Regions from separate parts of the Streptomyces sp. NPDC033178 genome, predicted to be linked through region 2. Evidence: riboswitches for the same ligand, from Rfam matches in the RefSeq annotation. Region 2 holds a riboswitch; the other holds the start of a gene.
What was found. Region 2 has a riboswitch for cyclic di-AMP ahead of ACZ5VQ_RS43895 (transglycosylase family protein). Riboswitches for the same ligand answer to the same signal wherever they lie in the genome.
Positions count from the first base shown of each region.

Region 1: linked by a shared signal. The riboswitch ahead of ACZ5VQ_RS40045 (M23 family metallopeptidase) and the one ahead of ACZ5VQ_RS43895 (transglycosylase family protein) in region 2 are both predicted to bind cyclic di-AMP.

Region 1 is NZ_JBVIPT010000021.1:124,116-127,517, reverse strand. Features, by position in the region: gene ACZ5VQ_RS40050 (GntR family transcriptional regulator) at 1-458, opposite strand, end outside; gene ACZ5VQ_RS40045 (M23 family metallopeptidase) at 780-1,553, opposite strand; cyclic di-AMP (ydaO/yuaA leader) riboswitch at 1,566-1,726, opposite strand; gene ACZ5VQ_RS40040 (M16 family metallopeptidase) at 1,964-3,352, opposite strand; gene ACZ5VQ_RS40035 (M16 family metallopeptidase) at 3,349-3,402, opposite strand, start outside.
Region 2 is NZ_JBVIPT010000026.1:103,845-107,246, forward strand. Features, by position in the region: gene eno (phosphopyruvate hydratase) at 1-764, opposite strand, end outside; gene ACZ5VQ_RS43895 (transglycosylase family protein) at 1,217-1,918, opposite strand; cyclic di-AMP (ydaO/yuaA leader) riboswitch at 1,923-2,091, opposite strand; gene ACZ5VQ_RS43900 (transglycosylase family protein) at 2,317-3,252, opposite strand.

The sequences.
Region 1 (3,402 bases), on a different contig from region 2:
TTGTGCCGCAACTGGGCGAGCGTGGAGGTCAGCGCGGGGCTTCCAGACGCCTGTGCGAGCGTCTCGTGGAACCAGCCGCCGAGCGAGCGCAGATCCTCGCTATTGCCCCTCCTGGCCCGCTCCTGGCCCAGCCTGACCAGGCCGCGCAGCACCTTGAGGTGCGCCTCGGTGCGGCGCTGGGCGGCGCGCGCGGCACCCAGCGGCTCCAGCAGCATGCGCATCTCCAGGAGGTCGGCGGCCTCCTGCTCGGTGGGTTCCGCGACGCACGCGCCCGCGTGCCTGCGCGTGACGACGAATCCCTCCGCCTCCAGCGTGCGCAGAGCCTCCCGCACGGGGACCCGCGAGACGCCGTACCGGCGCGCGAGCAGTTCTTCGGTGAGCCGGCCGCCGCGCTCGTAGACACCCGCGACGATGTCGTCACGGATCGCCGTGCATACCGAGTGCGCGGGAATACGCATGACCGGACCTCCGCCTTAACCCCCGCGAAACGCGGTCGATTGACGCTTGTTCGGTGACTCTATTGCAGAGAGCGGGAAATTCCGATGGCGGACCGGAATCCGTGGATATTTTTTGGACACACCTCGCTTCTGAACAGGCAGTCGTCCGGTGCGAAGTCGGTCGGGAAGTGGTCGAGAAGCCATCAGGAAGTGATCAGGACCGCGCGAAGGCCCCGGCTCGGTGAGCCGGGGCCTTCGGGAGAGGTGTCTGCGCGGGAGAGCTCCCGCGTGGAGCGGCTGTCCGCGCGGGAGGGCGTCGCGTGGGAGGGCTGTCGCCAGCCGTCAGACGTTCACGCCGTGCTGGCGCAGGTATCCGAGCGGGTCGATGTCCGAACCGTACTCCGCGCTCGTCCGCGCCTCGAAGTGCAGGTGCGCACCGGTGACGTTGCCGGTCGCCCCGGAGAGGCCTATCTGCTGGCCCGGGGTGACCGTCTGGCCGACCGAGACACCGAGGGACGACATGTGCCCGTACTGCGTGTAGGTGCCGTCGTTCATCTTGATGACGACCTCGTTGCCGTACGAGCCGCCCCAGCCGGCCTCCACGACGGTGCCGGCGCCCACCGCGTGCACGGCGGTGCCGCTGGCGGCGTGGAAGTCGATGCCGGTGTGGCTGCCGGAGGACCAGACGGCGCCACCGGCCTTGTAGCCGGTGGAGACGTACGAGCCGGAGATGGGCGCGGTGTACGACTTCAGCAGCCGCTCGCGCTCGGCCGCGCGGGCGGCTCGGGCCTTGACCTCGCGCTCCTTCTTGGCCTTCTCCGCGGCTTCCTTGGCGCGCTCCTTGGCGGCGGCCTCGGCCTTCTCGCGGGCGGCGGTCTCGTCGGCGGCCTGCTGCTGGGCGGCGGCCTGGGCGTCGATCTGGTCGGCGACCGAGTCGCCGATGGTGATCGCCTGGGTCAGGGTCTGCTCGGCCGGGCTCTCGGCGGCGAGTGCGGGAGCAGCCAGGGTGCCGACGACACCGGTGGTGGCGAGTGCGGCGACGCCGACGGTCCGGTTGGTCGTGCGCTTCATACGGCTGGGACGACGGTGCTTCCCGGCGGCGCGAGTGAACGCCATGAAGTGGCTGGTCCTTTCCTTCCTTCTCGCCTACCGGGTTAGCTGACGGGTTCGGAGCAGGAAGGTCTCCTACGGACCCCCTTCGGGAAGGGCGTCCGATTCACCCCAGGGACTACATATGGGTCCCCGGCTCCCCTGGCTCGCGCCGTACGGGGACTCGGCGATGACTGTCCGGTGCCGCGGGCGCGGCGCACTGCCTGACGAACAGCCGGACCGACGCTAAGCGGGGCGTCTTTCAATCAACAAACGGATCAAGGGTTTTGTAGCGCATGCCACAGGGCAGACAGGCAACCTCCCTACCAATACGGACAACTCACTGGTCGGGGCCGAAGTCCGGGCAAAAGGAGAACCCAGGCGACTCTTCAGTCACCTGGGTTCTCCCACGGAGTGGCGCTGTTCCACTCCGCGTTCTACTCCGCTGTCACGACGCTGACTTCGCCGATTCCGAGGGCTCGGACCGGCTCCTCGATCTGCGAGGCGTCACCGACGAGGACGGTCACCAGACGGTCCACCGGGAAGGCGCTCACGGCGGCCGCGGTGGCCTCCACGGTGCCCGTCGCGGCGAGCTGTTGGTACAACGTCGCCTGGAAGTCGTCCGGCAGGTACTGCTCGACCTGGTCGGCGAGGGTGCCCGCGACGGCGGCGGCCGTCTCGTACTTCAGCGGCGCCACACCCACGAGGTTCTGCACGGCGATGTCGCGCTCGGCGTCGGTGAGGCCCTCGGCCGCGAGGGTGCGCAGCACCTTCCAGAGGTCGTCGAGCGCCGGGCCGGTGTTCGGGGTGTCCACGGAGCCGCTGATGGCGAGCATCGCGGCGCCCGTCCCGTCCGGCGCGGAGCGCAGCACCTGGCCGAACGCCCGCACACCGTAGGTGTATCCCTTTTCCTCACGCAGAACGCGGTCCAGGCGCGAGGTGAGGGTGCCGCCGAGGCAGTACGTGCCGAGCACCTGGGCGGGCCACACGCGGTCGTGCCGGTCGGCGCCGACGCGGCCGATGAGCAGCTGCGTCTGGACGGCTCCGGGACGGTCGACGATGATCACGCGGCCGGTGTCGTCGGCGGTCACCGGCGGAATGGGGCGGGCATCGGCCTGCGATCCCGTCCAGGCGCCGAGCGTGTCCCCGAGCAGCGCGTCGAGGTCGACGCCGGTGAGGTCGCCGACCACCACGGCGGTCGCGGTGGCGGGGCGGACGTGCTTCTCGTAGAAGGCGCGGACGCCCGCCGAGTCGATCGCGGTGACCGTCTCCTCGGTGCCCTGGCGCGGCCGCGACATGCGCGAGGTCGCCGGGAAGAGCTGCCTGGAGAGCTCCTTGGCGGCGCGGCGGGCCGGATTGGCGGTCTCGTGCGGGATCTCGTCGAGCCGGTTGCGCACCAGCCGCTCGATCTCGCTGTCCTCGAAGGCGGGTGCCCTGAGGGCGTCGGCGAGCAGACCGAGCGCCTTGGGGAGCCGGGAGACGGGGACTTCGAGGCTGATCCGTACGCCGGGGTGGTCGGCGTGCGCGTCGAGGGTGGCGCCGCAGCGCTCCAGCTCGGCGGCGAACTCCTCGGCGGAGTGCTTGTCGGTTCCCTCGGTGAAGGCACGCGCCATGATCGTGGCAATGCCGTCCAGACCCTGCGGCTCGGCCTCCAGCGGGGCCGCCAGGAGGATTTCGACGGCGACGACCTGCTGGCCGGGGCGGTGGCAGCGCAGCAGGGTCAGGCCGTTGTCGAGCGCGCCTCGCTCGGGGGCCGGGAAGGCCCAGGGCCTGGCCTCGCCGGCCTGGGGCTGCGGGTGGAATTCCATCGTGGCGAGCTCGGTCACTTGGCCGCCTCCTCGTCGGTGTCGTCAGCGGCGTCGGTCTCTTGGGCCTC
Region 2 (3,402 bases):
AGGTACTTGCCGTCCTTGTAGAACTCAGAGGCGGCGACGTCGAGCGCGAGGGCGACCTGCTGGCCGGGGATGTAACCGGCCTCCTTGATCGCGTCGAGGATCAGGTCCAGGGCCTCGCGGTTGGAGCCGAGGTTCGGGGCGAAGCCGCCCTCGTCGCCGAGGCCGGTGGACAGGCCGCGGCTCTTCAGGACCTTCTTGAGGGTGTGGTAGACCTCGGCGCCCCAGCGCACGGCCTCGGAGAAGGACTCCGCGCCGATCGGGGCGATCATGAACTCCTGGATGTCGACGTTGGAGTCGGCGTGCGACCCACCGTTGAGGATGTTCATCATCGGGACCGGCAGCAGGTGCGCGTTCGGTCCGCCCAGGTAGCGGAAGAGGGGGAGGTCGGACGCCTCGGACGCGGCGTGGGCGACGGCGAGCGAGACGCCGAGGATGGCGTTGGCGCCGAGCGAGCCCTTGTTGTCGGTGGCGTCCAGGTCGATCATGGCCTGGTCGATGAGGCGCTGCTCGGTGGCGTCGTAGCCGACGAGCTCCGGGCCGAGCTGCTCGATGACGGCGAGGACGGCCTTCTCGACACCCTTGCCGAGGTAGCGGTTGGGGTCTCCGTCACGGAGCTCAACAGCCTCGAAGGCACCGGTGGAGGCGCCGGACGGAACGGCGGCACGACCCGTGCTGCCGTCGTCGAGGCCGACCTCGACCTCGACCGTGGGGTTGCCTCGGGAGTCCAGGATTTCCCGGGCTACGACGACGTCGATGGACGGCACGAGCATCTCCTTCTGGGATGTGACGCAAGCTGTTCCGGGCCGAAGGCCCGGTTGGGTGCGGACCTGTGGTGGCCCCGCGGCATGAGCCTAACCGGCTGCCGGGGTTCGGCCAGCCCTCGACCGCCTCCTGGACAGAACCGAGAGTAAATTGTTTCCGAACGGAACAAAGCGAGAGGGAAGCGTGGGAACGCCGAAGAGGGAAGCGCGGGAACGAAAAGCCCCGCCCCGGTGCGTACGGGGGAACACGCACCGGAGCGGGGAGCCCGTGGGGGACGGGGGTGGCCCTCACGAGGCCTCCACTATGGGGGACACGGATGTGAGGGCACTGTGGTTCAGCCGCGATTCGAATATGGACCGGAGATCCGGCCGAGGCTGAGCGGCCAGGGCCTCGGCCGTCACGTGAGGTGACATGACGTCCGGACGATCGAAGTGGGGGTCGCGGCCGACGGGTGTCAGCTGAGGTGCAGCTGCTGGCCCGGGAAGATGAAGTCGGCGTCGTCGACGATGTCGTCGTTCAGCTTGTACAGCTTCTCCCAGCCGCCCTTGACGTTCTTCTTCTCGGCGATCTCGCTGAGGGTGTCACCCTTGACGACCTTGTACTCACCGTCGCCCTTCTCGACCTTCTTGCCGGTCGGGGTCTCGACGGTCTTCTTCGCCGTCGAGCGCTCCTGGGAACGCGAGGCGCGCTCCTCGGAGGACTTGGTGCTCTGCTGCGGCTGCGACTGCGAGGCGCCCTGGCCGGAGTTGCCCGAGTCCGAGGGAGTCGTGGCGCCACCGGTCGAGGCGCCGGACAGGCCCACGCCACAGCTCGGCCAGGCACCCTTGCCCTGGCCCGCGAGGACCTTCTCGGCGACGGCTATCTGCTGGGACTTGGAGGCCTGGTTGGCGGTGGAGGCGTACGCCGTGCCGCCGTACGCGGCCCAGGTGGAGGCCGAGAACTGCAGGCCGCCGTAGTAGCCGTTGCCGGTGTTGATCGACCAGTTGCCGCCGGACTCGCACTGGGCGACGGCGTCCCACTCGGAAGCGGTGGCGGCGGAGGCTCCCGTGGCGCCCATCAGCGGGACGGCGACGGCGGCGGTGGTGACACCGGCCAGCGTGGCAATGCGGGTGGCCTTGGACGGGCGGCGGTGCTTGCCCTTGCCGGAAAGCAGCATGAAGTGATCCCCTCACCGACGCCTGCGAGGTGAGCTGTCGGGTTCGGGCCGAGTGAGTTGCCCGGCCGCGCGACTGCTGTCACGCGGCTTAACCCCAAGCCGTACCTGGCCTCAACGACCGGGTCCGGCACTTACCTTGGGTCCCCCGCTCCTGCCTACGGCGCTTGACGCGACGACTGTTCCCGTACGGCCGCTGGCAGGATTCGGCGTTGCGACCATCGGGGCTCACCAGTGGCGAGCGGTCACGACCGTAGACACGCGATCCGCCGAATTTCAAAGACGATCAGGGTCTTGAGATCCATGTCTCACTTTCACCAAATCGGACATTCAACGCGAACTACCGCTGTTTTTCGCCCGATTCGACGCCTTGATGACCACATGGCACACCGCGCGGACCGCTACTTGTCCGCCGTCTGCAGGCCCTCCACGTCGAGGCTCTGACCGGGGATGATGAAGTCCGGGTCGTCGCCGACGGCTTCCTTGTTCTCGGCGTAGAGCGCCCGCCATCCGCCCTTGACGCCAAGGGAGTCGGCGATCCCCCAGAGACTGTCCCCGGAACGCACGGCGTACGAGCCCTCGGCGGCGACGCGCGACTCGCTGTCGCTGCGCGAGGCGTGCCGGCCGGCGGAGTCGTCGGTACGGGAGTCGGCGGCACCTTCGTCGGCACTGCCACCGCGGTGGCGGCCGGAGCCGGTGTCCTCCGACCCGGCACCCTCACTCGCCTCGGCCGAAGCCTCCCCGTTCTGGGACGACTTGTCCGAGTCGTCACTCTTTGCGGTGGCACCCGTGGAGGGGCTGTCGGAATTCTGTGAGTCCGCGCTGTCGCCACTGTCAGTGGACGAGTCGGATGAACCGGACGTGTCGGACTTCGTCCCGTTGGTGCCGTCCTCCATGCCCAAGCCGGACAACGGAGTGGGAGTGTCGTCCGCGACTCCCGTGTCGACGTCGGCCGAGTCGGAGTTCTGGGTCAGACCCGCGACGAGACCGCAGGTGGCCCAGGCGCTCGTGCCCTGGGCCGCGAGGATCTTCTCGGCGACGGCTATCTGCTGCGAACGGCTGGCCTGGTCGGCGCTCGGCGCGTAGTCGAGGCCGCCGTGGTCCTCCCAGGTCTCCTGGGTCATCTGGAGGCCGCCGTAGTACCCGTTGCCGGAGTTCGCACTCCAGGAGCCGCCGCTCTCGCACTCCGCGACCGCGTCCCAGGTGGTGCCGCTTGCGGCGCTCGCGCCGGTCGCACCGAGCAGAGGGATCGCGATGGCCGACCCGGTCACGCCCGCCGCGACGAGGAGAGCCGGAGCCTGACGGGGGCGACGGTGACGACCGTTCCCGGAGAGCATGCGGTTGCCTTTCGCGTGACAGCAGGGACTGCGCACAACGCACAGCCCGATGACTGTGCTTGTGACTGCTGCGGCAGGTGGGACCGGCCGCATTGATGGGTGAACGTATAGGCAGTCGAACTCTTGTCACAAGTCGATGCAGCGCGGATA